2 regions of the Peribacillus sp. FW305-BF15 genome follow, and region 2 is predicted to be linked to the other one. Evidence: riboswitches for the same ligand, from Rfam matches in the RefSeq annotation. Region 2 holds a riboswitch; the other holds the start of a gene.
The links. Region 2 has a riboswitch for glycine ahead of gcvT (glycine cleavage system aminomethyltransferase GcvT). Riboswitches for the same ligand answer to the same signal wherever they lie in the genome.

Region 1 (16,125 bases), on a different contig from region 2:
ATATAAACAAAGTCCGGCAAGAAGTTGGAATGGTTTTTCAACATTTCAATCTATTCCCACATAAGACCGTTTTGGAGAACATAACCTTGGGCCCTATTAAAATTCGTGCCACCGATAAAGCGGAAGCAGGAAGATTAGCGCTTGAGTTATTGGATAAGGTTGGTCTAAAGGAAAAAGCAAATAGCTATCCGGGGGAACTTTCCGGCGGACAAAAACAGCGGGTCGCCATCGCAAGGGCATTGGCGATGAATCCGAAGATCATGCTATTTGATGAACCGACTTCTGCCCTTGACCCTGAAATGGTCGGTGATGTTTTGGAGGTAATGAAACAACTTGCTAAAGAAGGAATGACAATGGTCGTCGTTACGCATGAAATGGGCTTTGCCCGGGAAGTCGGGGACCGGGTGATATTCATGGATGGAGGGTATATCGTGGAAGAAAATGAGCCGAATGAATTATTCGGTAACCCTCAGCACGAAAGAACCAAAGCATTCTTGAGCAAAGTGCTTTAACGGGCTGCTTTTAAGATCGTAAATCATGAATGAAGTTGTGCATAAAGTGTGGACAAAGCAATGCGGGAAATGAGGGGAAACCCCAAACGCATGAGCCTTTCCCTCATCTTTGTGCATAACTTTTTTTGTTTTTAGAGCAGGAACCTATCAGTCAGGATTCATATCAGCTTCAATCGGGCAAACGTCACAGAAAAGAAACCTATGCACATGCATAGGTTTCTATTTATTTATTTGGCACCGTAACTAATCAAGTTCGTCATGATTCGATATCCGCCTGGAACCTGGCCTTGAATTTGCCTGTATAGGACAAGGTTGGTATAGAGGTAGGTGCCATTACCGTATTTAGCCATAAGGATACCGCCATCAAATGGTTCTTCATTCGGATCAGCCATGGAAATGAATGTTTCATACCGTTCATCCCATTCCATTGGGAAATACAATCCTCTTTCTTGGACCCAATTGCTCCAGTCATCACTTGTTATTTTATTTGGATAGGTAAAAAGCGCCGATTCTGGTTTCGACACGTTTACTGTGGCTCTTTCATTGGTTACCCGCCAGCGAATCGAAGGATTCCCGAGGGTAAGAGGATATGGAGCCGTCTTCAATGCATCCCATCCATCACCCGGTTTATGGTATTGCACGACGAGATGTCCGCCGTTTTCCACATACTCAAGTAAGCGCGCGTTATATGCCTTTAAATCTTCCCTCGATAGATAGGCACGGATGCCTGTAACGATCGTGTCATATTGACTTAAATCACCTTCAGCTAAATCAGCTGCAGTTAACTTTGTAATGTTCAGCCCTGCATTGCTTAAATAATCTGCCACTTTATCGAATCCGCTTTCAATGTACCCCACTTTTAATGAAGCTGGCTTCAAAAGCTCAAATGCAACGGTATTGATAGCTGCTGGGTATTGGTAATAGAATGTTCCGATATGGTCATAGGAAATCTCCTGAATGGTCGAATCAAAGGTTTTCCCATTGACAGTGGCAGCAGCCTTCACCTGATATTCGCCTTTTTGGATGGCCTTTGGCGGTCTGAGGGTGAACTTCACTTGTTTTTCTTCTGATTTTTCATTAAATGATACAGTGGCATTTTGGGGATGAACTCCCCAATTTTCAGGGACTTTTAAAGCGACCTTTGCTGATGCTTTTCCTTCTGTATAGTTTTTCAAGGTCACCGCCACTGGGATTTCCTCTTTTACATCTGCTGTATTTACGACGATATCTTCAGGAGATAAGGTAAGGGCAACGTCGGGAAGGACGGCGATCGTTCCATCCAATTCTTCCTTGATGGAAGTTTTTGTGCTCCCGTATTTATAAGAAATGCTGGTCGTAATGGTTGATTCATCATAGGCATGGTAATAAGCTGCATCTTCAGGGACTTCAACCAGGTAGGTCATTGTCGCAGATTTATTAGGTGCCAGATTGACATCTTTTGATTTTATTTTTGTCTTCCATCCTTTAGGCACGTTCAATGCAGCAGCGACTTTTTTCAATGTTTGTTTCCCGTTATTCTTCATGGTTATGGTTACGTACGTATTTTGACCTTTAGTAAGAATCTTTGAAGCTGCTTCAGCTTGAACCTCGAGCCCTGAGGAGACATAACTGACGTTTTGCAATTGCTCTTCTTTTAATGAGAGCTTATGAAGCAAGTCGTTTTTGATGGCAGGGCTTAGCTTTGCCTTTTTGACTTGCACAGTCATTGAACGAACATTGGAAAGAGCTTTTTGGGATGTTGAAAAAACACGTTTAGCATGGGGATAAGACTCAATAACAGCGTCCAGATTCCGTTGCAGGTACCTAAATTCACCTTTTAATTTTGAAGCTGAGCGGGGGAGTTTTTCAGCCCATTCAGTAAAATTGTAAGGTACACCTGCAAAAAGGTCCGACTCGCTTTTTGTATCAACCGCGCTTTGCTTCAAATCCAAATGGATCTGGCGTGGTGCTGCAGGGATATCAGAACCCATGCCTTGACTTTTGTGCAGATAGCGGGATTGTTCTCCAAGCTGTGGGTAAGTCATTTTGTATATTGGGTCATATTTACCGATTTCTATCGAAGTGGTTGCTTGATCTGCCGAGGAAACGGGCAAATATAACTTTTTCACTTGCCATACCGATAGACCTTGTTCCAATTGTTGTGGAAACACAGTTGGGTCGGCGGCATCCGTAAAGGCACGTTCACTTAGGATTGTCATTGTTCGATGATGTCCATGCTGGGTATCATCATTTTGAAAGGATGGCATCAATATATCTGGCTGATACGTCCGAATAAAGCGGATAAGCCGTTCATATGTGAGTTCCTCGCCCCATTTTTGTAATGTTTCCTCTGGTGTTTTAGAGAAACCGAAATCATAAATGGGGTCAGAGGTGGTTTCGCTTAGATGATAGGCTTTAACCCCGGTGATTTTTGCAGCTTCTATCATTTCCCTAGAACGGATGATTCCAAGAGCGTTGTCCAGTTCATCCCCAATTTCATTTTGTCCTCCCTCACCACGGTTTGCAATCAGGCTGGATGTTTTCACCCCTAACCCTCTCGATAGATAAGCGAGAAAGTCACTGCGTTCATCATCGGGATGGGCACCGCTGTTCAAGAATGTCACAGTCGTTTCGAGCGGCTTGACCGCATTCCATAATTCGACGTTGGTATCATCAGGATTTGCAGCGCTGCCTCCAAGCGGCAATGATGCAAGAACCAACAAAAGGGAAAACAACGATAACAAAGCTTTTTTCATTCTTCTTTTAACCCCCTTCAACTTTTATAAAAAAAATGTAGGTTAGTAATGTTTTCTAACTAACCAGATAAAAAACCTATCTAATAAATAGCACCAATGGTTATAAATGTAAATAATTCGAAGTAACTATTGAAAGTTGAACATTTTAAATGTTCTGAAAAAAACTTGTGCGTTGAAATTATTTAAGTTATATTTTTACTTAATTAGGAAGATTTACTAACTAAATAATGTAAGGCCGTGATGTGATGAGTTTTAAAAGGACACCCAGTCATCAAAAATATGTAAATAAAAAAAGGATCATTCAATGCATCCAAGAATGTTCACCCATTTCAAGAGCTGAAATCGCCGTTAAGCTTCAGCTAAGTAAACCAACTGTTTCACAGGCTGTGGATGAACTTATACAGGAGAAATGGGTATTCGAGAAAGGAATAGGAGTATCCTCATCTCAAGGCGGGAGGAGGCCCATCCAGCTCTTTTTTAATGAAAAGGCTGCCTATATCATCGGTGTCGATATAGGCGGGACGAAAGTGAAAATCGTTTTAAGCGATTTAAGCGGCAACATCCTTGCTGACACTAGTTTTTCAACAAACACTTATTTAAATTCAGGTCTGCTTAAGCAAATGGCGATTGAAACGGAGCGGTTAATTGCAAAGAATCAGATTGTGAAGGAAAGGATATTGGGGATGGGAGTCGGGATCCCTGGCATTACGCAAACGGCAAGCGGATTAGTAATAGAGGCACCGAGTTTAGGCTGGGTACAATATCCATTTATAGCAGAAGCGAAGCGTTATTTTGATTTCCCCATCTTTCTGGACAATGATGTAAACGCGGCTGCACTAGGTGAACAGTGGCTGGGTAATGCACAAAATAAGCGGAATTTACTGTTCATTGCGGTTGGCACGGGAATCGGAAGCGGCATCATCTTGAATAACCAGTTATACAGAGGAGCTTCCAGTGCCGCTGGGGAAATGGGATATATGGTGACGGACAAAGAGGATATAAAACGTGAATTCAAGCCGATTTTCCATAGATACGGCTATTTGGAAAGTGTCGCAGGAGGCAAGTCGATTGGCGGTCACTTCACCAGGGAGGTCCTCAAGGATCCTCACCATTTTTTATTCGAACGGGCCAAATCTTCCGAACTATCGGGGGAGGATGCTTTTTTGGCAGCAAAAAAAGGAGATACTGCAGCTATGGCCATCATAAATGAAGCCATCGAACATTTAGCCTGCGGAATTGTCAATGCGGCTAGTTTGCTAAATCCGGAAGTGATCATTTTAGGAGGTGGTGTATTAAATTCTGCTGAATACATTTTACCTAGAATTCGGGAGGTCGTTGATCGATATCTTCCAAGTTTAGTAGAAATGAAAACTTCACAACTGGGAGAAGACGCAGGGGTGCTTGGAGCGGTTTCCCTATTTTTAAGGGAACATGATGGCATTTTGAATTTTCGCGATGAGGGGGAATATTAATGAAAAATAGGAAAAGGTCGCTTGTTTCAGTACTGACCTTATCGGCAGCACTATTAATTTCGGGATGTAACGGTACAGATACGAAAACGAATTCGGATGCTGGCGAAAAGGGTGAGCTCGAAGATAAAATCGTTGTTTATTCACCGCATGGCAAAGATATTTTATCAAAATTCGAAAAGCAGTTCGAAGATAAGTATGGTATTGATGTTGAGTGGCTTGATATGGGGTCTCAAGAAATCCTTGACCGTGTTCGTTCAGAGAAAAGTAATCCGCAGGCAGACGTTTGGTGGGGTGCACCTTCCACGAACTTCAATCAAGCAAAGGATGATGGGCTGCTGGCCGCTTATAAGCCTAGCTATTCCGATAGTCTCGATGAAGGATTCCGCGATCCGGAATGGTATTGGACAGGAACGAGCCAGACACCGGAAGTCATCATGTATAACAGCAAAGAATTATCAAAAGACGAGGTACCGAAAGATTGGGATGAGCTGCTTGATCCGAAATGGAAAGACGAAATCATCATCCGCTATCCGTTAGCCTCCGGAACGATGAGGACAATTTTTTCTGCGATGATCTATCGTACGTATAAGGATACAAATGATCCGAAAGAAGGGTATGACTGGTTAAAGAAGCTCGACCAAAACACGAAGGAATATTCAGCGAATCCGGAAATGATGTATAACAAGGTAGCCAAAGGAGAGGGCTCACTTTCCGTTTGGGCAATGCCAGATGTCGTCATGCTGAAAGAAAATAAAAATTATCCATTTGAGTTCGTCATTCCAGAAAGCGGAACGCCAGTATTGACAGAAGGTATCGCCATCGTTGAAGGTGCCAAGCATCCAAAAGCGGCTGAAGCCTTTTATGAGTTCGTGAATTCACAAGAAGCCGCAAAAACATTAGCAGAAGAATTTTACAGGATTCCGACCAGAAGTGATGTGAAGGGTTTACCTGAATGGATCACGGAAACGGAAATTAAAGCGATGGATATTGATTGGAATGCATTCCAGGAAAAAGGTGACGAGTGGATGAAATACTGGGACGAAAATATTAAAAGCGGAGATAAAGAAATTAAAGAATAAGGAAGTGTCGTTTGGATGGCGTCAATAAAAATAGAGAATGTCCAAAAAGCCTTCGGGAAAACGATAGCTGTTGACCAGTTAAATCTGGACATCAAAGAAGGTGAGTTTTTTACCTTTCTTGGTCCAAGCGGCTGCGGTAAAACGACAACACTTCGGATGATTGCCGGTTTTTATTATCCAACTAAAGGTGTCGTCCGATTTGGCGACAAAGATATGACGCGTGTACCTCCGGAGAAAAGAAATACAGGCATGGTTTTTCAAAACTATGCCCTCTTTCCCCATATGACTGTTTTTGAAAATGTAGCGTTTGGCTTGCGTGTGAGAAAGGTTTCTTCTGCTGACTTAAAGAAGAGAGTGCTGGATGCCCTCCAAAAGGTCAGGCTGGAGAGCTACTCGGATCGTCAAGTGAGCCAGTTAAGCGGAGGGCAGCAGCAGCGGGTGGCCCTTGCGAGAGCACTGGTCATTGAACCGGAAATATTACTGCTGGATGAACCATTAAGTAATCTGGATGCCAAGCTTCGTGATGAAATGAGAGTGGAAATCTTAAGGCTGCAGCGTGATTATAAGATTACCACCATTTATGTCACTCATGATCAGGCTGAGGCATTATCCATGAGTGATCGAATCGCTGTGTTCAATTATGGTGTATGTCACCAGGTCGGGACGCCAACAGAAATTTATAATCGGCCGGCCAATGATTTTGTGGCGAGTTTTATAGGCGAGATTAATCTTTTGCCCGTTCAAGTTGAAAAAGTTCAACAAGATAATATAGAGATTGTCCTTAAGACTAGTGAAAAACCGATAAAATTGAAGGTGGAAAATCAAGCTAGGGACGGAATTTCAATCATACAGAGTGATGCTGACCTTGCTGTTTCGATTCGTCCTGAAGCAATCAGGATTCTGGATGTGACCGAAGAAGGAACGAATATCTTTAAAGGTAAAATAAATTCCGTCCAATTCTTTGGATCTGTTGTGAATGTCATGGTGGATGTTCAAGACGTGTTACTAAGGGTCGACGTATTTAACACCCATGATTTTGGATACTTTTATCAAGGAAAGGAAGTGTATGTCCAGCTTCCCGAGAAACAGCTGCGTCTTATCCCTGTCATAAGCGGTGATGCGCCATGATTAAAAATCGTGATACGAGATTGACGGTTTGGCTCCTTATACCAGTTGTATTGGTGCTCATAGCATATGTACTCTACCCGTCATTGAGGACCTTTATTGAAAGTCTGCAAAAAGACGGAACGATATCCCTTGGAAATTATCAGGACTTCTTCGAACAGGAATCGAAAACGAACTTAGAGGCTCTTTGGAATTCTGTTTATATATCCTTTTTGAGTGTATTGGTCAGTGCCTTGATTGGCATTCCGCTCGCATTCATTTTTAACCGTTACGATTTTCCCGGCAGAAGCTTCTTTTCATCAGCAGCGATTTTGCCGATTGTCCTTCCATCATTGGTAGGGGTAATGGCCTTTATGTTTTTATATGGAGAATCGGGATTGATTCCAAATGCCATCAAGGACCTGTTCGGTCTCGATAAGGTTCCATTCAAGATTGGCGGGGTACCGGGAATTCTTATCGTGCATGCCTATACGATGTATGTTTATTTTTATATGACCGTATCCGCTGCAATCAATAAAATAGATCCATCACTTGAAGAAGCCGCTTATAACTTAGGAGCAAATAAATTAAAGGTTTTTTGGAAGGTGACATTTCCATTATTGACACCTGCAATCGTTGCCGCCTCTTTACTTGTTTTCATGATATCGATGGCTTCTTTCAGTGCTCCGTTTTTATTAGCTGGCGGATACAGGGTGTTAAGCCTGCAAATTTATTTTTCAAAAATCAATGGTGATATGGAAATTGCCGCTACCCAATCGGTCATTCTATCCATCGTTTCGATTTCATTTCTATTATTCATGCGTTGGTATCAGAATAGGAAGGATTATCGAATGGCCTCGAAAGGGATTGGGGCACACAGGAGTGAAGTGAAGAACCCGGTTATGAAATGGGTGATGGTCGTAACGGGGGTCATCGGCGTAATTATTCTGCTTTTACCGCACTTTACGATTCTTTTACTTTCACTTGTGCCGGATGGAACCTGGACATTTCAAACGTATCCCACAGTATTTAATGTTGAAAATTACAGGCTTTTGTTTGAAGACCCTAATATCTTCAAGCCGTTACGAAATAGTTTACTGATGGCGTTTATTGCAACGTTGGCAAATCTGGTGTTTGGCGTCATTGCGTCCTATGTACTTGTCAAACGGAAATTCGTCGGGAAAAGCTTTGTCGATATTCTAGTCATGATTCCTTGGGCGTTGCCTGCAACGGTCATAGGGATGAACTTGATATTCGCATTCAATGAACCTACCGTTTTTTCTTTCGGTCAAATCTTGGTAGGCACATTTTGGATTTTGCCGCTTGCTTATTTCATCAGGCATATTCCACTCGTTGTCCGGTCGACTAATGCCGTTCTGGAGCAGCTGGATGATTCGATTGAGGAAGCAGCCAGAAACTTGGGGGCTAAGTGGTTTTATACCTTCAGAAGGGTAATATTTCCGATTATTATGCCTGGTGTTTTATCAGGGACATTATTGGCATTTATCGAATCTGTGGGGGAATTCCCGACCTCGGTCCTGTTGTACACGATTTCAAACAGGCCCATATCCATTGAAATCATGAATCAGCTTCGGATGTTCAATATGGGGCAGGCCGCTGCCTATGGGATGATTCAAATCACGCTGATTGTAATCATTCTCTTTATTTCGAACAAGTTTTTTGGAATCAAAGCGGAAAAAGCTTTATAAATCGGAGGTTCAAAGATGAGCAGGCTTGAACAATTTATCAAAAATGAAGGTAGTGTCTTTCCCGGAAAAACCTATGTTAGAGAGCTTCTGATGCCTGTTTTTAATGATCAAAGAGATTACTTATTTGATGCAATGTTCGATATTCATCGGGCACATGTCATCATGCTTTCGGAACAAAAGATCATTAAAGATGAAGAGGCGAAAACCATGCTTGATGGGATTCGGAAAGTGGCCCAAACAGATCTCGCTCAGTTGACCTATCAGCCCCAATTCGAAGACTTATTCTTCATGATGGAGGCAAAGATCGGTGAGGAAATCGGCCATGAACTTGCAGGGAAGATTCATATCGGCCGCAGTCGTAATGATATGGGGGTTGCGATGTACCGGCTTGTTTTGAGAGGTCATCTGCTCCAATTGGTTGGCTATGCAAACCAATTGAGTGAAGCATTCTTGGTGCAGGCTGAAAAACATACAGAAACCTATATTACAGGTTACACACATACCCAACCGGCTCAGCCGACTACAATAGGACATTACTTTTTAGCCATTTATGATGTGCTTCAAAGGGATATTGGCCGGTTATGGGCAGCCTATGAAACGGTTAACCAATCCCCTTTGGGTGCAGCCGCGTTAACGACCACCGGTTTTCCGATCAGTCGGAACCGTACGGCTGAACTGCTTGGGTTTGATTCGGTGATTGAAAATTCCTATGACTCAATTGGCGGGGCAGATTATTTATTGGAAACCGCAACTGCCATCATGACTTGCATGGTCAATACCGGAAGGTGGATCCAAGATTTCCTGCAGCATGTGACAAGGGAGTTTGGTACATTTCACGTGGCGGACCCTTATGTTCAAGTGAGCAGCATCATGCCGCAAAAAAGGAATCCTGTCTCCATTGAACATTCCCGTTCGATTGCAAGCAGTGCGTATGGTGATGCACTTGCTGCAATGAATATGATTCACAATACACCATTTGGTGATATAGTCGATACGGAAGATGATTTACAGCCACATTTATATCGGGCTTTTTCGAATGCAGGCCGTGTCATGAAACTAATGTATGCCGTCATGTCGACTTTGAAAGTAAATGAAGAACATACAAAGAAAATGGCCGCAAAATCCAGTATAACGATTACTGAATTAGCGGATACCCTTTCAAGAGATTACGACATATCCTTTAGAAAAGCCCATTCCATAGCAAGTACAATTGCAAAAAAGTCGATTAGTGAAGGGAAAGAGCTATATGATTGGGACACACAAGAAATCAATAAGATCATCAATGAATTCGTATCAGTGAACATAGCAGAAGATGAATGGAAAAAAATAATCTCTCCCGAATATTTTGTGGAAATCAGAAGCATTCAAGGCGGGCCCTCCCCGAAAGAGGTTACGAGAATGATTTTAAATAGAAAACAAAAACTGGAACAAGAGTTGCAGAAATATAAGAAAGTGATCAAAGAATTGAATGATGGCAGGAAGGCTTTAGTGGATTACTGAAATGAGCTTTAACGGGCATGAAAGTCACGAGTATTTGCTTCATGGACACGAGTAAAAGCATGAAATTCCCGAGTATTTGCTTCAAACTCACGAGTAAAAGCATGAAGTTCCCGAGTATTTGCTCCAAACTCACGAGTAAAAGCATGAAAGTCACGAGTATTTGCTCCAAACTCACGAGTAAAGCATGAAATTCCCGAGTATTTGCTCCAAGCTCACGAGTAAAAGCATGAAATTCCCGAGTAATTGCTCCAAACTCACGAATAAAAGCCCGAACCTTCTGAAGAGAGTATTTTTTGTTGGCTCGGAAGCAATACGATGCATTTTACTAAGAAAGCTTCATATTTTATGATACATAGTCATTCTTTATCAGGGTGGCTATTTATTTTGGATTTTTAATGCAACTGAATCATCCCCAGTGACCATGAATGTAGATTATCCCTAAAAATAATGCTATTATTTGGAAAAAATATAATGTGAGGCGGAATGTTAATGTCAAATAGATCTCAGTTCGGTGTTATCCTGATTTTAATAGCTTTCGTAATATCGATTACTTTTTGTTTGAATCCGGAAGTCTTATTAAGAGGTGGATATGATTTAGCTATGGATGGCCTGGTAGTATCCAGAACCTTGATGATTATTTTTTCGTTGTATTTATTAGTTAAAATAGGGGATTTGTTTATAAACAGAAAAGATTAATAGTCTAAAATGAGGTTTCCCATCAACAATATTGAGATAAAGGACATCATGCTTGGAAGCCGAGAATAAGGAAGGCTCAGTCTTTTGACTGAGCCTCCAATGTTTATTGATCCATAACCAGTTTCAAAATTTGCTTCATATATCGTTAACGGATTTAGGTTCCAACTGAACCGCGTGCTTTCTGAAAGCAATACTCACCGTGATCATCACAATGAAATTGACTGCCAATGCAATGATTCCCACATTCAAATCTTTTGCTGCTTGCGGCAAGGATGGAAACAAGGTCCCTATAGTCGATTGACTGAGTGTAATGCAGATTACGATGGCCAATCCGGTAATGATGCCGGCGATTGCGCCAAATTTATTGATCGGATTATTCCTTTTCAGACTAAAGAGAAGGGATGGGAAGAGCTGTGTGATGAGACTGTATCCCATAAGAATTAATGCCGACATCGTTTCGCCGCCGTTTAAGGTGAAGTAGACGGCTATAAGGGCAATGATTGGCACAAGGAACTTTGCCAATCGTACAATATGGCGATCGGATACGTCAGGTGCAAATTCCTTATAAACGTTTTTCGCGAGCAGTGTAGCGACGCTCATCAAAAGCATGGATCCCGGCACCAATGCGGTCAACAATCCAGCGCCGCCGATTATGCCTATAAACCATGGATCAAAGGTCTCAATCGAAAGGCGCAGCAATGAGAGGTCCGCATCTGCACCAACGAGTCCGGGCACTTTCAATATAGCTGTAAACCCAACGAAAAAGACGAATAACAGCATGAGTGTATATAAAGGACTGATGATGGCGTTCTTTCGAAATACCTTGCCGCTGCGTGCTGAATAAACAGCGCTGAAAACTTGCGGCCACATATAGAAACCGAATACGAGCAATATTACCGTGGAGATGAACCATGATACGCTAAGCCCCTGATCAGGGAACTTTAGAAAACCAGGCTTGGCGGCATCAACCGCTTCAAACATCGGCTGAAATCCCCCAAAGTAATGTATCGGCAGATAAATCCCCAAAAATCCTATTATGGCGACCATCATGATATCTTTAATGACCGCGGTCCAAACTGATCCGTGTATACCGGAGATCATCACATAAATGGTAAGGCTGATCGCCCCCATCCAAACTGCCTCAGACATTGAGATGGCACCATAAGATGCTTCTGAGACAATGATCCCCAATCCTTTTAGCTGCACGACGATCACTGGGATCATCGACACCACACCGACAAGTGCAGCCAAAATTCCTAAACTGGGACTCTTATATTTGCTTACAAAGAAATCGGATTGAGACATCAGTTTATTTTCTTTGGCATATCTCCATATTTCCGGCAGGAGCCAATAGGATAATACGTAAGACAAAGTAATGTAAATTAGAACATATAGAGCGGGTGCGCCCTTGCCATAAGCCCAGCCGCTGCCGCCAAGGAAGGAGAAGGTCGTATAGATTTCCCCGGCCATCAGCAGAAAGACGAATATCGCACCAAAACCGCGTCCGCCCACCGTCCATTGTTCCAAGTCCATATCTTTTCCTTTTGAAGAGCGTATTCCTAAAAATATCGATAGAAGTAAAAATGCTAAAATGATTAAGAGAGCAATATTCATTCCTGGTCACCTTCCCGATTCCTGGGATCCAGCTTATACATGATGCCGAGTATGGCAGAGGTAAGGACCACCCACATAGCCATCCAGAACATATTGAAAGGCATCCCTAATACATATGGTTCTATTTTATTAACAAAAGGTAGAAATCCCAGTATGCCTATAAAAGGAACTAGTGTAAGAATATATATAATCTTCATTAAACAACCCCCTCCGTTTTAAATAAGGTGAAACGCCCACCAATGGGGGTTCATTCTTCAATGCCACTGATGGATGGGTGAACCAAACCGGATGGAAAATTCATACATGACGGAAAAGGTCCGATAATATATATTAGCTTACACTATTTTGATATAAAATTTAATGCAGTTGCCTGATATATTTTAGCAAAAGTGTGCAGAAAGCCGAAGGCCTAATATGTTCATATGCAGATAAAGCCTTGAATTCATATTGAGTTCAAGGCTTTATTTCCTTTAGCTATCTTTTTTTCGATAATTATATAGTATCACCAAGAGGATGAACCAGATTGGGGTCAAGAGCAGTGATAGCCGTGTAGCTTCAGCGAATAGCATAACAATAAGGATGAACAGGAATAAGCCTAAAATGACGTAATTGACAAAAGGTGTAAAAGGAGCCTTGAAAGTCGATTTGGCTCTTAGGTCAGGCCTTGTTTTCGAATATTTGATATGGGAGATCAAGATAATGCTCCATACCCATATGAAACAGATGGCACTGATGGTAGTGACGACAGTAAATGCCTGTTCCGGTATCAGCTTGCTTAATAATGCCCCTATTGATACAACGATTGTTGATGTGAATAAGGCATTGCTCGGAACAGCCTGTTTATTTAATTTTTCCAGCTTAGCTGGGGCTTCACCATTCCTGCTTAACGTATAAAGTATTCGGCTCGTTGAAAATAAACCGCTGTTGCATGCAGAAGCAGCGGATGTCAAAACGACGAAGTTGATGATCCCTGCAGCGACTGGAATGCCGATTAACGCAAAGACCTCTACAAATGGACTGCTTGTGGCATCCAGTTGTGTCCATGGGTTGACGCAGAGAATGACGAATAGTGCACCAACGTAGAAAAGCAAAATCCGGACAGGGATTTTATTGATGGCAGATGGAATGTTCTTTCGCGGGTTCGCCGTTTCTGCTGCAGAAACCCCGACCAATTCGACACCGACAAATGAGAAGACGACCAACTGTAAAGATAACAGGAATCCGGAAATGCCATTGGGGAACATGCCGCCATGATTCCAAAGGTTCGTTAGGGAAACCGTTCCGGTATTGGTATTGAAGCCGAGGATCAGAAGGAAAATTCCTACGATGATCAAGGCGATGATCGTGATTACTTTAATGATGGCAAACCAGAATTCCAATTCGCCAAAGATCTTAACGGTCAATAGGTTCAATCCTAACAGAATGACCAGACAAAGCAGAGCCGGAATCCATTGAGGGACATCAAACCAATATTGCATATAAACACCGACAGCTATGATATCGGCCATTGCGGTCATGATCCAACAAAACCAATATGTCCAACCGGTCACGAAGCCGGCCCATGGACCGACATATTCAGTTGCGAATTCAGTGAATGATGTGTACCCTGCATTGGATAAAAGCAATTCCCCCAGGGCCCTCATCACAAAAAACAAGGCAATCCCTATTATCATATAAGAGAATAATATGGAAGGACCTGCTAATTGTATGGCTTTTCCGGAACCTAAAAATAAACCGGTGCCAATGGTTCCTCCTATTGCAATCAGTTGTACATGTCGATTTTTTAAATCTCTTTTTAATTCTTGTTTAGCCAATTCGTACGCCCCCGTTTTTATAGTCTGGTAGTGAATGTTTACCTGCATGGTCTTGGAGAGAGGGACGTGATTGTCGTCCAGCTTGCCTTTCCCATTTGTTGTTTTAGTCCAATCACAATATGGACAATAAAAAAAGAGATTGGATAATACCAATCTCTTAAAGGGCTCAGAATAACAATATATCATTCGTTACTCTTCTGTCCTTTTGCCTGAGATTGTGAATCCTTCGGCGCTGCATCTTGTACAGTCTCTCCAGAAGCTGCTCCTGCTATAGTGTCATCCATAGCATTCATCGCTTGCTTGTATGCGGTTGTGAAGAAATGTCAGTCAGTGATGATTTTCCACTGCTTGATCATTTCATTATGCTTATAAAATAATATTGGAATTCTATCATCTATTTTTCGGTAGGTCAACAATTTTTTTTGAAATGAAACAGGCATTTTCTGTAGTTTAATAGTGGTCTGTATTAAACTTAAGGTCTAAGCAGAAGTGATTGTTTTCTACTCATTATGAACGATCACTATAATAAAATACTGAGCATCATTTTTTTAAAATGATATTTTTAGATTAGAAAAATCAACAAGATATTATTGGCAACTGTTTATTTCAAAAATACAATTGTATTTTTACAGAATATTTACTATTATAAGATAAGAAAACATAAATGAAGTGTTATTGGTATTTTTTCGATAGAGCATTTCTAACTGCAATAATCAATAAGTTCATGGTAAGGATAGAAAAGCATTACCGATATTGCATCTGGAGGAGTTAATCATGTCGAACAAGGAATTAAAGAGAGGGCTGGAAGCACGTCACATTCAAATGATTGCTTTGGGCGGAACCATCGGAGTCGGGTTATTCATGGGATCTGCGAGCACGATCAAATGGACCGGGCCCTCTGTAATGCTTGCTTATGCCATTGCAGGTATTTTTATATTTTTCATCATGCGTTCCATGGGTGAGATGCTTTATTTAGAACCGACTACAGGTTCTTTTGCAACCTTTGCGAGCAGCTATATACATCCTTTGGCAGGTTATATGACTGCTTGGAGCAATTGGTTTCAATGGGTAATCGTCGGAATGTCCGAAATCATTGCGGTTGGCTTGTATATGCAATATTGGTTCCCGGAGTTACCGGCCTGGATACCAGGTGTGGTCGCCATGATCATCTTGGGAGCGGCCAACCTCATTTCCGTTAAATCCTTCGGGGAATTTGAATTCTGGTTTGCACTTATAAAAATCATAACGATTATATTGATGATCGTTGCCGGCCTGGGCCTTATCTTCTTTGGAATAGGGAATGGCGGGGATGCGATTGGATTATCGAATCTTTGGGAAAATGGCGGCTTCTTTACGGGAGGCTGGACAGGATTCTTCTTTGCGCTTTCACTTGTCGTGGCTTCCTATCAAGGCGTTGAGCTTATCGGCATCACAGCAGGGGAAGCGAAAGACCCAACGAAGACCGTAACAAAAGCGATTCAATCAATTATATGGCGCATTTTAATTTTCTACATTGGTGCCATATTCGTCATCGTGACAGTATTCCCTTGGGATCAACTGGATGACTTAGGCAGTCCGTTTGTTTCGACCTTTGCCAAAATAGGTATCACTGCAGCGGCAGGCATCATTAATTTTGTGGTCATCACTGCGGCGATGTCTGGATGCAACAGTGGGATTTTCAGTGCAGGTCGTATGCTTTACACACTGGCATTGAATGGCCAAGCTCCGAAAGTCTTTGCTAAAGTATCTAAAAATGGAGTTCCGGCATATTGCACGATCGCTGTACTATTAGGGTTGGGCATCGGGGTTATCCTGAATTACCTTGCACCGCCGCAAGTATTCCTTTATGTGTACAGTGCGAGTGTTTTGCCTGGGATGATTCCATGGTTT
Region 2 (16,232 bases):
TTCTCTCTTTAACCCTGTCATTTGAGAATTTAAATACGCTAAAGAGCTTATCATCATCAAGCTCAAGCAAAATGGACCCGTGCTGAAGGATGACGCCTTTTTGCCTGGTTTGAGCGCTGCCAGCGACCTTCCTGCCCTCAACGACCAGTTCATACCAGCTAGGTGCATCAAAGCAGACGGAAGACCTGGGCGATTTTAAAGCCGCTTTTTCCTGTTCGCTTCGAGGCACGGCAAAATAAGCATCCAATCCAAGATTCCTGAACCCCATCAATATTCCTTCAGAAATGACACGATAAGCTTCAGTAACGGTTGTTGGCATTCCCGGATAGGATTCTGGAACGATTACACTATAAGTCAATTCATGTTCGTGCAGTACCGCTCGTCCTCCTGTCGGCCTGCGAACAAAACCAAGGCCCTGCCTTTTGACCTCTTCCAGATCAATCTCCGCTTCTGCCTTTTGAAAATAACCGATCGACAATGTCGCTGGATCCCAGCCGTAAAAGCGTATGATCGGCGGAATTTCCCCTTTGCTTTGCCAGTTTAACAGGGCTTCGTCCAGCGCCATATTAAAAGCCGGTGAACAATACCCCGAATCTATAAAACCCCATTTTTCTTTAGTCATCCTTACCCCTCGTTTCGATAGACGTTTTTCAATCCCCCACAAAAAACTCACATGTAGTAGTTTAACAGACTTTAACACTCTAAAAAAGAAAGTGCTATCAAGTCATGAAGAATTTGTGAAAATTCTTTTTGATTATTGGGTAAAGCAATTATATAATAAAGATTGTCTGTATTCGTTAAGGTAGAAGGGAGTTTTTATGTTTGGAAATATTATATACACTGCTCATCATCCTCGGAGTGGTTATTGCGTATTCACTTTTTAATTGGTACCGCCAGCGTAAAATCGTTAAAACACTAACACAGGACGAATTTATCGCCAACTACAGAAAAGTGCAGCTAATTGATGTGCGGGAACCGAATGATTTCGAAAATGGGCATATCTTAGGCGCAAGAAACATCCCTATGACTCAAATGAAAACCCGCTTGGTCGAAATTAGGCCGGACAAGCCTGTATATTTGTACGCTCAAAGCGAAATCATCAGCGGCAGAGCTGCAGCCATGCTATACAAAAAGGGCTACAGGGAACTTTTTCACTTAAAGGGCGGTTTCAAGATGTGGACCGGGAAAATCAAAGCAAAGAAATAAGACCCATCTCGGCATGGGCTCTTTTTAATTCCATAGCTCAAGTAAAAGAAAGTCAACAGTTGGACTTTAATGGAATCTTACATAAACATGAAAAATCCCCGCCGGAAGGCAGGGATTTTTTTCTGTAAGCTACTAATCTAGGCTTGATAACGCAAAATGGGTTTTCTTGCAGCAAGAGTTTCATCAAGCCGCTTTATAACGGTTGTATGCGGAGCTTCCTGAACGATTTCCGGAGTTTCTTCCGCTTCCTTGGCAATCTGGATCATCGCATCGATGAACGCATCCAGCGTTTCTTTTGACTCGGTTTCAGTCGGTTCTATCATCATTCCTTCTTCCACGTTCAACGGGAAGTAAATGGTTGGAGGATGATACCCGAAATCCAGCAATCTTTTAGCTATATCGAGAGTCCTTACCCCCAATTTCTTTTGCCGGCGTCCGCTTAATACGAATTCATGCTTACAATGACGATTATATGGTAAGTCAAAATAAGGTTCCAACTTGCGCATCATATAATTGGCATTGATGACCGCGTTCTCTGTGACGGCTTTAAGGCCATCAGGACCCATTGAACGAATGTACGTATATGCCCTCACGTTTATTCCGAAATTACCATAATAAGGTTTTACCCTGCCAATGGATTGCGGACGATCATAATCAAGGACGAATTGCTCGCCTTGCTTGACTATAAGAGGTTTAGGCAAGTAAGGAATCAAGTCGGACTTCACACCTACAGGACCAGAACCCGGGCCGCCGCCTCCATGCGGGCCTGTGAATGTTTTATGAAGATTTAAATGAACCACATCAAAGCCCATGTCACCCGGTCGTGCTTTTGATAGGACTGCATTCAGATTCGCTCCATCATAATAAAGCTTCCCACCTGCATCATGGACAAGTTGTGCCATTTCCAAAATATTCTCTTCAAACAATCCCAATGTATTGGGGTTCGTCAGCATCAAGGCCGCCGTATCAGGTCCGACAACACGTTTTAAATCTTCAAGGTCGACTAACCCATTTTCATCGGACTTCACTGTAATCGTTTCTAGTCCGGCAACAGTCGCAGAGGCAGGATTCGTACCATGGGCCGAATCAGGTACAATCACTTTCGTCCGTTCTGTATCGCCATTCGCTTCGTGAAAAGCGCGAATCATCATCAATCCTGTCCATTCACCGTGGGCACCTGCTGCAGGCTGTAATGTCACTTGGTCCATCCCGGTGATTTCCGTTAAGTGTTCCTGCAAATCAAATAATAGTCCCAATGCTCCTTGTACAGTAGCGGGATCTTGATATGGATGGATATGGGCAAAACCGTTGAAACGTGCCACATTTTCATTTATTTTCGGATTATATTTCATCGTGCATGAACCCAGCGGATAAAAACCCGAATCCACCCCATGATTCCGTTTGGAAAGTGCAGTATAGTGACGCATGATATCCAGTTCGGACACCTCAGGAAGCTTTGCCTCTTCTTCACGGATGTAGTCGGCAGGAAGAATTTCTTCGAGCGGAATAGTTGCAACATCCATTTCTGGCAGACTGTACCCGATCCGGCCGGAAGTACTGATTTCAAAAATGAGTGATTGATCTTGATTATTCATGTTGATCCCCCAATTCCTGCGCAAGTGCATCAATTTCTTCTTTTGTTCTTAGTTCAGTTACCGCAACCAGCATATGGTCTTTCAATTCAGGATAAACCGTCCCTAAATCAAAGCCGCCGATCATCCCTTTTTCAAAAAGGTTTTTATTGACCTCTGAAAACGGAGCAGGCAGTTTAATGACAAATTCATTAAACGAAGGACCGTCGAAAATCACTTCCACCCCTTTTGCCATAATTGCTTTTTTCGCATAATGTGCTTTTTGAATATTTTGCACGGCCATTTCTTTGACACCCTTTTTCCCAAGCGCGGTCATTGCAACAGAAGCGGCCAAGGCATTCAAAGCTTGATTGGAACAAATGTTGGATGTGGCTTTGTCACGGCGAATGTGCTGTTCACGAGCTTGAAGCGTCAGGACAAACCCTCTTTTTCCATTCTCATCGACCGTTTGACCGACGAGTCTGCCCGGAACTTTCCGTACAAGTTTATTAGTAACCGCAAAATATCCACAATGAGGGCCACCGAATGCCGCTGGAATGCCGAATGGCTGAGCATCCCCCGTTACGATATCTGCACCGAGTGCACCAGGGGATGTCAAAGCTCCCAATGCAAGCGGATTACTGGAAACGATAAACATGGACTTGACGCCATGAATGATTTCTTCCATTTCTTTCAATGGCTCGATCCGGCCAAAAAAGTTCGGGTATTGCACGATCACTCCTGCAATGTCATCATTCGCCAATTCCCTTAAAGCAGCTAAGTCCGTCACACCGTCTTTATGAGGAATTTCGATCACTTCCACGCGTTGCCCTTTTGCATATGTCTTCACAACTTCTCTTGATTCAGGATGAACGGTTCCTGAAATGAGAATCTTCTTCCGCCTTGTCTGTCCTGAAGCAAGCATCGCTGCTTCAGCCAGCGCCGTCCCGCCGTCATACATGGAGGAGTTAGCCACATCCATACCCGTCAATTCACATATCATCGTTTGATATTCAAAGATTGCTTGAAGTTCGCCCTGTGAAATTTCAGGCTGATACGGTGTATACGCCGTATAAAACTCAGAACGGGAAAGAACATGATCGACGATGACCGGCGCATAATGGTCATAGACACCCGCACCAAGGAAGGAAGCATAATTTTTAAGGTCCGCATTCTTTGCAGCAAGCCTTGATAATTCTTTCATTAATGCAGGTTCCGATTTAGCAGGCTTGATATCGTATTCTCCTTGAAAACGAACGCTTTCAGGGATATCATTGAAAAGTTCTTCAGCAGCGGATACCCCTATCGCTTCCAGCATTTCTTGTTTATCTTGCTCTGTCATGGGTAAATAACGATGTTTCATCTAATGACCATTCCCCTCTATTTACGTGGTTTTTTATAAAAAGGTGTTTGTATTATAGCGGCTTTCAAACGTTTGGAACGGATTTCCACTTCGACTTCCGCATCCAGCACCGAAAATTCCTTATCGATAAGTACCAATCCAACGTTTTTCTTCAATGTTGGCGATTGGGTACCAGTCGTGACCTCGCCAATGACTTCATCACCGCTGTAGACCTTATACCCATGACGTGGAATGCCACGGTCAATCATTTCAATTCCCACAAGCTTCCGGGGAGCCCCTTTCTCCTTTTGCTCAGCAAGAACGGCTTTCCCGAAAAAATCAACTTCCTTATCCACTTTTACTGCAAAACCAATCCCGGCTTCTATCGGGGTGATGTCCGCCGAAAGCTCCTGCCCATACAGCGGCAGTTTCGCTTCAAAACGCAGGGTATCACGAGCGCCTAAACCAATCGGCTGAACCCCCTCTTCCTTACCGGCATCCATAATCGCCTTCCAAAGGGCAGGGCCATTTTTACTGTCGCTATATATTTCAAAACCATCTTCACCAGTGTATCCAGTACGGGATACCAGCGTGGAGATACCGTTAATCATGACATTATCCTTGAACCTGAAAAATCCAATTTCACTTAAGTCAGTACTTCCCGATAGTTTTTGTAATATCTTCTCTGCAGCTGGTCCTTGAAGTGCCAGCTGTGTATAGTCACTTGATACATTCGTAATTTGGGCATCTTCCGTTAAATTCGCTTGAAGCCAATTGAAATCTTTTTCTGTATTCGCTGCATTGACCACGAGCAGATAGTCGTCCTCAGCCCTTTTATACACGATAAGATCATCAACCGTGCCTCCGTTTTCATAACACATGGCGGTATATTGGGCCCCACCCTGTTGCAGCTTTGATATATCATTGGTCAGCATCTTCTGTAAAAAGGAAAGGCTCCCAGGCCCCTTAACATCGACTTCCCCCATATGGGAAACATCAAATAACCCCGCTTTTGTCCGTACGGCTTCATGTTCATCCTTTATACCCGAAAATTGGACAGGAAGTTCCCAGCCGCCAAAATCAATCGTTTTACCTCCGTATTCACGATAAACCTCAAATAGTGGTGTTCTTTTTAAATTGGTCAAAAAATGACCCCCTTCAGATTTTTTTAAAAATTAATTGGCTTCATTATCAAAAGCTTCTTGTCATTACGCATCAGATACAAGCTGATTCATGATGTGAAAAAAGCACAAAAAAGGACAGAGAAAGCCCGTTTGAGCTTTTTCTCTGTCCTGAAACCTGAAAGTTTACCTATGTAATAGGTTTTCCCCTTTGGTGGCCGTCCCATAACGGGCGGCGCTCTCCAGAGTTGCGTCCAATAAGAGTTCTTTTGCCTGAGAGATTCACTGCTAAGTTTGCTCCTTCGGCGCTACATCCGTAGTCTCTCCCCTTATCTTCACCCGCATATAAATGGTCTACCATTGAAAGGAAGCGAATAAGCCCCAAGCATCGGTAAAACCTTTTAGCATAAATGGAATGCATTCTCTGCCAATTCTCCTAAAACTTCAGAAACCGTTTGACTGATCTCCTTCAGTAATCTTGGATAAATTAGGAGCCTATAGCCCATACTAAGAAAACGCGAACTGCATAATCGATGTACAAACATTCTTTGTAGCGTTTGGAAATTGGAATTTTCTAAATATACTTATATCCTACCCTAAGAAACTTATCTCTGCAATATCTTTTGAAGAGAAATATTTTTCTTACTTCACATATGAAATGTTCGGGTTTTGACCTTATATTAAGGAAATTATGATTTAAGAGGGAGTTATTTCTATGAAAATCAATATATCCTTCAATTCTGAATGGAATGACGAGTTTCTGCAAAAGATGGAAAATGACGGTCCATGGGGAAATTGGGAGCTTTATAAGTTGGCGGTTCAAATGGAGGAAAACCTTATCATCCCTGATTTTGAAGGTTTACAGGCGCCCAAGCACCTTCCTCAGTTAACCCCGCTTCCCCATCAATTGGAAGCGGCGAAGCAAGTAGTGGAAAAAATGAATGGAAAAGCCATTTTGGCTGATGAGGTAGGGCTGGGAAAAACAATTGAAGCAGGCTTGATCCTAAAAGAGTATATGATTAGGGGCCTTGTAAAAAAAGTATTGATCCTTGTTCCGGCTTCCCTTGTCACACAATGGGCATTTGAATTGAATACCAAGTTTCATATTCCGGCAGTCGTTCAGAGAAAAAGTTATGTCTGGGACTCCTGTGATGTGGTCATTTCATCCATTGATACAGCGAAACGCGCTCCACATCGAGATATCATCTTTACTCAGGAATATGACTTCATCATTATTGATGAAGCTCATAAACTTAAAAATAATAAGACGAAGAACTATGAATTCGTCCAAAATCTGAAAAAGAAATTTTGTTTACTCCTGACAGCCACTCCGATTCAAAATAAAGTCGAGGAGATATTCCACCTCGTTTCGTTATTGAAACCGGGCCACTTGGGAAATGCTTCGCTCTTTTCGGAAAAGTATAAAGGGAAAGGCCGGAACATCATTGAAGATGAACACCTAAAGGAACTGGTCAACACTGTCATGATTCGAAACCGGAGGGCCGATACTGGCATTGAATGGACAAAACGGCATGTAGAAACCATCACCATTGAATTTTCTCCAACGGAACAAGCATTGTATGATGCTGTTTCCAAATTCAAGCCAATTTCGGATGGATCAAAAGGAAGCGCTTTTTCGGCTCTCACTCTCCAAAGGGAAGCATGCAGCAGCAGAGAGGCTGTCTTTTATACATTAAAGAATATGAGAGATAAATACGATCAGCCTTCCCCTGATTTTTTGGCAAAGCTTGATGATTTATTTACTAAAGTGAATGAAACGGTCCAGAACTCAAAGGCTGAAAAAGCTTTGGAACTGATCAAGAAAATTGATGACAAAGTGATTATCTTTACGGAATATAGGGCGACTCAACTATATCTCCAATGGTACCTACAGCAGAATGGAATTTCTTCTGTACCTTTCCGAGGCGGTTTTAAGCGCGGAAAGAAAGACTGGATGCGTGAATTATTCCAAAAGAATATTCAGGTATTAATCGCAACAGAAGCTGGCGGGGAAGGAATAAACCTTCAGTTTTGCCATCACTTGATTAATTTTGACCTGCCCTGGAACCCAATGAGGCTTGAACAGAGAATTGGACGGATTCACCGCCTTGGTCAGGAAGAAGATGTGATGATTTATAACTTTTCCACGAAAAATACAGTTGAAGAACATATACTGAAGTTACTATACGAAAAAATAAATTTATTTGAAAAAGTAATCGGTGAATTGGATGATATTTTATCCAAACTGGATATTAACAACATTGAAGAATATTTAATTGATGTGGTCGGCGAGTCCAAAACAGAAGGCGAAATGAAAATCAAGATGGATAATTTTTCATCGTTGATCCAATTCGCTCAATCAATGAAGGAAGGTGAGGTTCATGCAGCAACGGGAAATTCATGATTTTTTAATCACTTTCTTTAAGGCCAATGATTGTGAAATACTGGATAATGCACCAACCCACCTTACAGTGCAATTGACGATTGAGATGGATAAAGAATTAATGAACAGACCCTTTTATTGGCATTATCTAGAAAAAACAGGAGGTGTTCCGAACCCGGCACAAATCACTTTCATTACCGATCCAGGACAAGCTCCATCCGATTTAAAGGGAGAAATGATTCATTTTGGCTCCCCTCGTCTTCACCAGATTATTCAATCAACCAAAAAGCTGGCAGGGTATACTAGACTTTTTGAGAATACGCCTCCATCAAAAGGCAGAAATAATCCTTTGTTTCCTTGGCTGACCCTGAATGTGAAAATATCCTATCAATGCGACCGCAAAAAAGATACTTTCATGTCAATCGGATTGAATTTAATCTCGGGTGAAATAATGGAAGGGTTTCACCATCGGGTTTTACCGATTAACGTCACCCCGAAAATACCGGATTACTCCTTTACGCTTTCACCTCTGATCATGCCCAAGAGTGGATTGGCAAGACTTGATACATACATCAGAACCAGTTTCGAGGATGATGACCATTCCTGGGCGGAGGAAGCAATGCTGCGCTGGCAGAATGACTTGAATTTATTGGAGCATTTTTACAAGGATATGGACGAAAAAAGTGAGAGCTATTATACCGAAAAAGAAGCACTAAAAGCACAATATGAACCCAACATCAGAATATCCATCATCAACGGAGGATTATTTTACCTTTCAGATAGGGCGTTGGGATAAGTAAAGAACAAAAAAACAGATGTCCAAGTTCAGGACATCTGTTTTACTTTTTGATCGTTTTCCTTATAAACATCGACAAAGCAAAAGGGACAATGCCAAACCAATGTGACATACCCTGGTTTTTATCCTCTTTTCTGTGAAGGCGTTTTTCTTTTCGTTCTTTTTTCGTCAGATTGAAATACTCGACAAGCTGCTGCGTCAGATATTTAATATAAGCGTTTGTAGACATATAAAATCATCACCCTACGCAAAGTATGTCCGGTTTACGCTTTTTTTATTCCTTTCCTTGCTCCCTTCACCGTAAACCTGTCGCGTTCCCTAATAAAATGGTGTTGATTTTGCTATTACACAGCTTGCTTCTCCAACCATTCTTTCACTTCCCCCGCTTCTTTATCGTATTGAATGATGACCCTGCCCTCTCGATCATTTTTAGTTTTGGAAGAAAACTCGATATAGACGTAAGGACCTTCTTGCTTCATTAAGGAATATCGCACCACACCATTGGGATATGATATTTCCCCCTGGATGATTTTCGGAATCTCTTCGCCCCACTCTGCCGTCACATCCTTGATGGCTAGATGGACAAGATGGTCGGCCACAAGCGACTCTTCCACTTCTTTATAAAACTTTTTATCAATGATAAACTGGTCGATCATTAGTATCGTGAACATGATGAAAACACTCGCCACAATCATGACCATCGGGAAAACGACTCCTTTTTGATTATTCATCAATTTTCGTATCATTCCTAAAGAAAGGATGAAATCTTCGACTGAAAGTAGTCCCTGCTTTATCCGTTATATTTATAACAATGACACTGCCATCCTTATTGACCTGGAATTCCGAAATGTTCTGCAAGATGACCTCATGCCCCATACCATCCACTCGTCTTCGGACCTTATCTTCATATTGTTCCAGCGATGCTAATTGTTCACCTGAAAGCAAATATAATTTATTTCCCATTACATCTTGTGCTTTGGAACTCCGGACCTCCTGCTTCATTTGCATGGTAAAGACCTCCCACTCCTTAGGATGCAATTTATCAACGGACCTCATCTGGGTGTGAATGATCGAGAAGAGCTGCAGAACAAAAAGCGACGTCGTCATTAAAATCAATAAAGAAAAAAGCAATTCAATCATCGTAAAGCCATCATTTTTTCGCAGCATCACAAATGGATTCCCAATTACCCGTTTCATGTTCATAGCGTACACACCCTTCAATCATTCCCGGGAAATCCCCATGGTCCTTCCAAAACAATTCAAAGCTTCTTTTTTTGTAAATGATCTCCTGACCAACTGCTTGAATCTCCCCATCCATGAACGCCGTCAATCTTTCATATAATAAATGGTGGGCTTCGGTCCTTATGGGAATATCTTTCCGCTGCGTCAATACCTCTTCAAGGATTGGTAAAATGGCAAGGGCCAATAATATACAAATAGAAAATGCGGCCATCAGCTCAAGGTAGACGTACCCTTTACAATTTCTCAATCCGGAACCTCCCTTTACCGATATTGAGGACCAGCTTGTACTTTCCCTTTGAGGTATCAATCATAATCGTTCCGGCTTTGGATGCATTTCCATATTGATTAAAATGAAAGCTGAACCCCAAAGTGCCGCTTAAAAACTGGATATCCTCTGGTATGCTTCTCTCTAAAACGATCCCCTCCTTATAAGACGAAACGGTATAAATCTTTTCGGTATTATCAATATGGAGGTAAATCAAGCTCTTATGACTGATGGCATACTGTTGAGCATAGAAAAGATCTTCATGAAATTGTGAAAGAAAAAGCCTATTTTCCATTCCTTTAGTGAAGCTGGGATATAGATTAGGACCGATGGAAATTAGGAGTACAAAAATAGCGAGGACAATAAGGGTTTCAGATAGTGTATACCCACCATCGGAATGCCGTATATTCACTTCTCTCCTACTCAACGACCGTTATCTTTCCTTTACTATCCAAACTAATTTCATCCCCATTAGGGCAGGATGTCTGTTTGAGATAGCCTTGACTTTCCAATTCACCGATACTTCCGGGCAGTTTAGCATTATCGATTTCATAAGCCTGCACCTGTGCTTGGGCCATCTTAACGAAAGCTTCACATCCTTTAGACTGGATTGTGGATTGGTTTTTCGTGATATTGGGGATTGTTATAATCAAAAGGATGGATATCACCAGTAAAACAATAAGCATTTCTATTAGGGTAAAACCACGTTCATTCATCACTTTCTTCAACATATCATCATGCTCCTAAAAGATCTGAATACCAGATGACCTTCGGGCATTTTCACCTCCGGAATACAAAAATGAAATCCTATAAACCTTCGAGCAGTGAGAACATCGGCAGCAAAACCGCCAAATAAATGGACACGATCAAAAGACCTATCAGTGAAAACATTAGAGGCTGAATGATTTTCAAGATTGCATTCATTCTCTCTTCAATTTTCTCCAGTATAAAACGACTGTAATGAAGTAACTCGGCATCAAGTCTGCCGTATTTTTGACCATTTGCAGCGACCACCGGTAAATTCCCATCAAAATATGGGAGCTCCCGAAAAATCATTTCAAGTGATCTGCCCTCGATCAGATCATCCTTGATGATATTGCAAAGTTTTTGGTAAAAAGGCTGCTGTTGATTTATCGAGAATAATTTGATGCTATCGTTAATCGATAGTCCTCCGGAAAGCAAGCCACTGAATTGGCTTGCAAAAAAATATGTTTCGTATAATTTGATGAACGTCCCGAATATCGGAATTCCCATCAAAATCCTTCGCTGCCTTAATGGGCATAATCCATTGAACCAAAATCGTTTGAGTGCATACAAGAATAGGAGCAATCCGAGTAATAAAAAGGGTAGGGCTGGAAGAATGAACGTGGAGGCTGACATTAATCTTAAGAGAATATGCTGATCGACATCCATCGTGAAATAGATGGTCTGGAATTGGGGAAGGAGAACACTCTGAAGAATATAAAAAACGATGCTTACAAAAAAGACTAAGAATACGGGATACACCATTAACTTTTTTACTTTATCCATATCCTCGATTCTTTTCTTCCAATATCGCCCTCCTTCTTTCAACGCCCGTTCCAGGTCGCCATATTGTTCTCCATAAAATATATAACTTACAAGCTGCGGATGAAAATTAAGATGGATCAGCACCATGTGCAACGGGTAGCCGTTCCTTAAATCGGCTATAGCCTGAGTGAAGTCTTCCGCTTTCTTCTTTGATTCCTGAAACTCAAGAAAATGTAAAGCTTCCGCCAAAGGATAACCATGATTCAATAATTCACCTAGCTTCGAAATAAAGACCGCCTGCTCTTTTACCTTCCATTTACTTTTTGGTTTCATGGTAGACCAGCCGTTCATATTCCTGAGATCCCACATAGCCCATCGCAACCGCTTTTCCGATTTCATCCTTTAATTGGCGGTAGCTGACCGTTGCCATTTCTTTTTCATCTCCCATTATCCGGAGAACTTCAGCCAGACTTTTTCCATATAGCAATTCATATACACTTGCCCTTTTATTCCTTGCAGTCATTTTGCAAGCTAAAGCACAGTCCCCTTTACACGGAAGACATCGCAATTCAACCAGCCGCTGCGCTGTCACGCCAATCAAAGTCTGTTCAACCTCAAGTAAGCTGACACCAAATTCCAGTAATCTGGAGATGGCGCCCTGGGCGTCCCTCGTATGCATGGTCGTTAGTATCAAATGACCGGTTAATGCGGCACGGACTGCGATTTTGGCAGTTTCTGCATCCCGGACTTCCCCAACCATGATCACGTCCGGGTCATGCCTCAGAGCAGCTTTTAGGCCGACTGAATACGTAATGCCCGCCTTTTCATTGATTTGGACTTGCAATACCTTTTCGGATACATTTTCAATGGGATCTTCAAGTGTAATGATATTTCGATTGATCATCTCATGGGCGTGGTGAAGCAGGGAATATAGTGTCGTGGTTTTCCCACTGCCGGTCGGGCCGGTAAATATGAGCATGCCATGGGAATGCTTCAAGAGTGCAATCAATTTTTGAACGGTGTTTGGAAATAAGGATAACTGTTCTAGAGGAAGGATATTCTGTTGGGGTATTAAGCGGATGACCAAACTTTCGAGATGGGCAGTGGGTAAAGTGGAAAGGCGGAGTCCGACCACCTGGTTAGCCAAATTGATGGTGATGGCACCACTCTGGGGCCTCCTTTTCTCCCCTATATCCATCGAGGCAAGGAACTTCAAATGGGCGATCAGCCTTTCAGCTTCAAAGAATGATAATGTTTCCTGGGGAACAAGCTTATTGTCTATCCTGAATTGGATGTGAGGCCCCTCTCCGCGAAAAAAAATGTGGATATCCGATGCCGATTCCACGATGGCACGGGTTAGTATTTTTTCTGCAGTCTTTTCAATCGATATCAATTCATTCATCACCTCCTATGTTTCTTGTTTTATTGATTCGACAATCCACGACAAATTCCTGCTTCAGAATAAAAAAAATTCCCGAAAAACTTCGAGAATCATCTCACATGCTTATTTTCAAATCAAGTCTCCGGGAAACCAAATTTCTTAATGCATCTACATTATGGCCAATCACCAGTTTTTCCCCGTCTATGAGAATGGGCCTTCTTAATAACTTCGGTTCTTTTGTTAATAATTGGATGACATCAGAAAGCATCATTTCGTCAATATTAACTTGTAAGTCTTTGTAAGCTTCACTTCTTGTCGCCAAGACTTCATCAAGTCCCTCCGATGTCAATTCAAGAATTTTTTTTAACTCCGCTACAGTTGGAGTCTCTCTGAATAAATGTCGCTCATCGAAGGAAACTTGATTGGCGCTTAACCATTTTTTTGTTTTGCGGCAAGATGTACAGCTTGGATACGAAAAGAAAGTTAACTGTGCCATACTAATCACTCCCCGTTCACATTTTGTATACATTTATAGTTTATACAATTATTGTACAATGTTTGTATAATTAATGTATACATATTTGCTTTATAAAACCGTTTTAAATGTGAACGTTTTTTAAACTAAAGAGTGTTTGCCCTTTCCCTTATTCCATTTTTTTCTGCCTGCATTATAATGGACATAGGTAAACTATGGAATAGCAGGAGGGTGTAATGGAACAAACGTTAAAAATAACAAACGTGTTAGCTGATCCCACCAGATATTATATATATCAGCATATAGTGAACAACCATGGTGATGTATCGGTACAGGAAATCGCCGATTCATTCAACATCCATCCAAATGTTGCCCGTCTACATTTGTCAAAACTTGAGGATATCGATATGTTGACCTCGATTTCCCGAAAGACCGGGAAAGGCGGCCGCCCAAGCAGACTTTATCGATTATCTGACAAAGTCATACAGCTTCATTTTCCATATAGGAACTATCAGCTGCTTGCAAAGATTGCCGTCCAGTCGATGATGACATTAGGGGAACAAGGAAAACAGGCTCTTTATGCAACGGGAAAAGTATTCGGGGAGGAATTGATCAATCAGCAACTTGCCCTGAACTCGACATCGATCGATCGGCTTGCTTTTGCGGAAAAAGTCAACATGCTTAAAAATGCAGCTACCATTGCAGGGTTATCTCCTGAAATACAAGCAAGCGAAGAAGAAAATAAAATATCCTTCCGTATCTTCAATTGCCCGTTTAAGGAAGTTACTGAAGTCGAGCCAGGAACAATCTGTTCCATGCATAATTCATTTTTAAAAGGTATTTTCGAAGCCTTGTTTGAGAATGTCACTATTGTGGAAATAGAAAATATGATGTCCAATTGTGCAGCATGCTCATACCAGGCTTCGGTTCTCACATAGAAACAAAAGGCATCCTTTACATTACCTTACAATTTCATTTATAATTATTTAGAATGTACACGACTAGACATAAGGAGGGATTCGGATGGAACGCATGTTCAGAGTATGTGGATTTTGGACAGGAATTATGGCCATTTTCTTTTATCTTGGCCATATGCATCAAACGTCTTTGCTTTTCTTTGCACAAACGATCTTTTTTGTACTTTTAAGTTATTTGAAATTATCCGAGCGCATGTATATCTATGTTTTCGGCGCCTATCTTACCGTTTTCTTTGCAGGATTTTCCTACTGGAGCGTATTTATGATGACTCCGGGTGCTGCTCATTAAGAACAAGCAATATTACATAACCCATGAATTTGGATTCATGGGTTTTTACTTGTCACCATTCAGGAAAGATCCTTACACCATCTGCTAAATTCTTCGATTGAAGCAACACTTTGAAATGTTCACTAAATCCCCCAGGAACGATCAGCCCCCGGATTGCCCGATTACGCTTTGCCGTTTTCGAGAATGGATCAGTTCCTTGATGGTCCTTCAATTCCTCTAGTATCCCTGCTTTAAGCAAGAATTCATTTTGAAGAAAAAGCCCTCGATTGGAAAGATCCTTTCTTTTTCCAATCTCGATTAATGTGTCAAAATGGATATGTGTCGTCAGATCCATATCACCAGGATACATAAGTGCATCTTTAATCATTTGATGCCGATAATAGCCCCTCAAGCTCCCTTGAAGATGAGCAGGCTCCTTCCATTCCCTATCGGTATAGCCATAATCAATTGTAAGGAGAATACCCATTTCGATACAGGAAACGATCTTTTCATATTCACGGATCATGTTTAGCGGAACTTCGTATCGTTGTTTTTCATTTAAGGTGATTTTTCGTTCAGTAAGGTAAGAAAGAATGTCAGGGTTGTCCAAAGGTTCTCTCTCTTCTACCAAATCTCCTTCCTTTTCAGTGACGAATACCTCTACCAAGGCTCCCTTATACTTTTCAATGACATACACAGGCAACGCGTCGAAAAGTTCGTTTGAAAAGACGATTCCATTTACATTCGTCCATTTATCTAAACTGGCAGCAGAAACTGCCTGTTTGAATATCCCTAAACGTTCGTGCTGAATCTTTCTATGAAATGGACTGCCATCCACAAGAACATAAGTTAAAGAGTCCCATATCTCCGGTTCCGTTTCTTTTATGTAAACGAGGATGTCATACGCCAGTTTACCGTCGCCTGCGCCGACCTCGATGATTCTTGGTGAAACTCCGCATCTTTTTATCAAATATACGAACCATCTCGCCAGTGATCTCCCAAATGCATCCCCAACATTGCCGGACGTATAAAAATCCCCTCTTGGGCCAATCTTCTCTTTTGCGCGTGCATAGTAGCCTATTTTTGGCGTATATAAAACAGCATCCATATAGTCATTATAGGAGATTCTTTTTTGCGGGCTTCCTGCAATCAATTCCTTTAAATGATTTTTCAACACAACAGCCTCCATCTCCATGATTTTCCACCTAACATAGTAAATAAGTTTTTTTAACGACATTTATACATGAACACAAATTTAAAGTTCACAAAATGTTCAAATTTTTATCTCGCAGTTATAACAGTGCATCCACTGAATGAATTTAATAATAGGCATCTTACTTCAGAGGAGGTTCAAAAACATTGGGGTAGACCCTGTTTTTTTATATTCAGTATAGTTCCGGATTTGAACCATTTCAATATTTTTACATAATTAAGAACTTAAAAAACAGGTGCCATAGCGGCACCTGTATAAGTAATTATCTCAAAAAGGGATTGGTATTCTTTTCATCCAGAATCGTTGTGACAGGGCCATGACCTGGAAAAACGATAGCATCATCAGAAAGTGTCAGCAGCTTCGTTTCAATGCTATTTAAGAGCACTGACTCGCTTCCGCCTATTAAATCGGTTCTGCCAACGCTTCCTTGGAACAAAACGTCCCCAGAAAAGAGGAGACGTTCGTCCTTCACATAATACGAAA

Region 1: another riboswitch for glycine. It lies ahead of AC3WLU_RS25785 (amino acid permease); the one in region 2 lies ahead of gcvT (glycine cleavage system aminomethyltransferase GcvT).

Annotation. Positions count from the first base shown of each region.
Region 1 is NZ_JBYSYV010000043.1:639-16,763, reverse strand. Features, by position in the region: gene AC3WLU_RS25830 (amino acid ABC transporter ATP-binding protein) at 1-512, shown strand, start outside; gene AC3WLU_RS25825 (NEW3 domain-containing protein) at 740-3,247, opposite strand; gene AC3WLU_RS25820 (ROK family transcriptional regulator) at 3,493-4,719, shown strand; gene AC3WLU_RS25815 (extracellular solute-binding protein) at 4,719-5,798, shown strand; gene AC3WLU_RS25810 (ABC transporter ATP-binding protein) at 5,814-6,926, shown strand; gene AC3WLU_RS25805 (ABC transporter permease) at 6,923-8,611, shown strand; gene argH (argininosuccinate lyase) at 8,627-10,111, shown strand; gene AC3WLU_RS25795 (sodium:solute symporter family protein) at 10,943-12,421, opposite strand; gene AC3WLU_RS25790 (DUF3311 domain-containing protein) at 12,418-12,618, opposite strand; gene AC3WLU_RS25785 (amino acid permease) at 12,892-14,235, opposite strand; glycine riboswitch at 14,423-14,501, opposite strand; gene AC3WLU_RS25780 (amino acid permease) at 15,010-16,125, shown strand, end outside.
Region 2 is NZ_JBYSYV010000007.1:222,263-238,494, reverse strand. Features, by position in the region: gene AC3WLU_RS09930 (lipoate--protein ligase family protein) at 1-622, opposite strand, end outside; gene AC3WLU_RS09925 (rhodanese-like domain-containing protein) at 823-1,206, shown strand; gene gcvPB (aminomethyl-transferring glycine dehydrogenase subunit GcvPB) at 1,344-2,801, opposite strand; gene gcvPA (aminomethyl-transferring glycine dehydrogenase subunit GcvPA) at 2,794-4,140, opposite strand; gene gcvT (glycine cleavage system aminomethyltransferase GcvT) at 4,158-5,264, opposite strand; glycine riboswitch at 5,405-5,488, opposite strand; glycine riboswitch at 5,492-5,579, opposite strand; gene AC3WLU_RS09905 (DEAD/DEAH box helicase) at 5,956-7,644, shown strand; gene AC3WLU_RS09900 (YqhG family protein) at 7,622-8,419, shown strand; gene AC3WLU_RS09895 (YqzE family protein) at 8,463-8,648, opposite strand; gene comGG (competence type IV pilus minor pilin ComGG) at 8,764-9,150, opposite strand; gene comGF (competence type IV pilus minor pilin ComGF) at 9,143-9,622, opposite strand; gene AC3WLU_RS09880 (hypothetical protein) at 9,570-9,908, opposite strand; gene comGD (competence type IV pilus minor pilin ComGD) at 9,895-10,338, opposite strand; gene comGC (competence type IV pilus major pilin ComGC) at 10,346-10,657, opposite strand; gene comGB (competence type IV pilus assembly protein ComGB) at 10,734-11,768, opposite strand; gene comGA (competence type IV pilus ATPase ComGA) at 11,752-12,837, opposite strand; gene AC3WLU_RS09855 (Spx/MgsR family RNA polymerase-binding regulatory protein) at 12,932-13,312, opposite strand; gene AC3WLU_RS09850 (helix-turn-helix transcriptional regulator) at 13,528-14,229, shown strand; gene AC3WLU_RS09845 (DUF2626 domain-containing protein) at 14,315-14,557, shown strand; gene AC3WLU_RS09840 (class I SAM-dependent methyltransferase) at 14,610-15,731, opposite strand; gene AC3WLU_RS09835 (MBL fold metallo-hydrolase) at 16,012-16,232, opposite strand, start outside.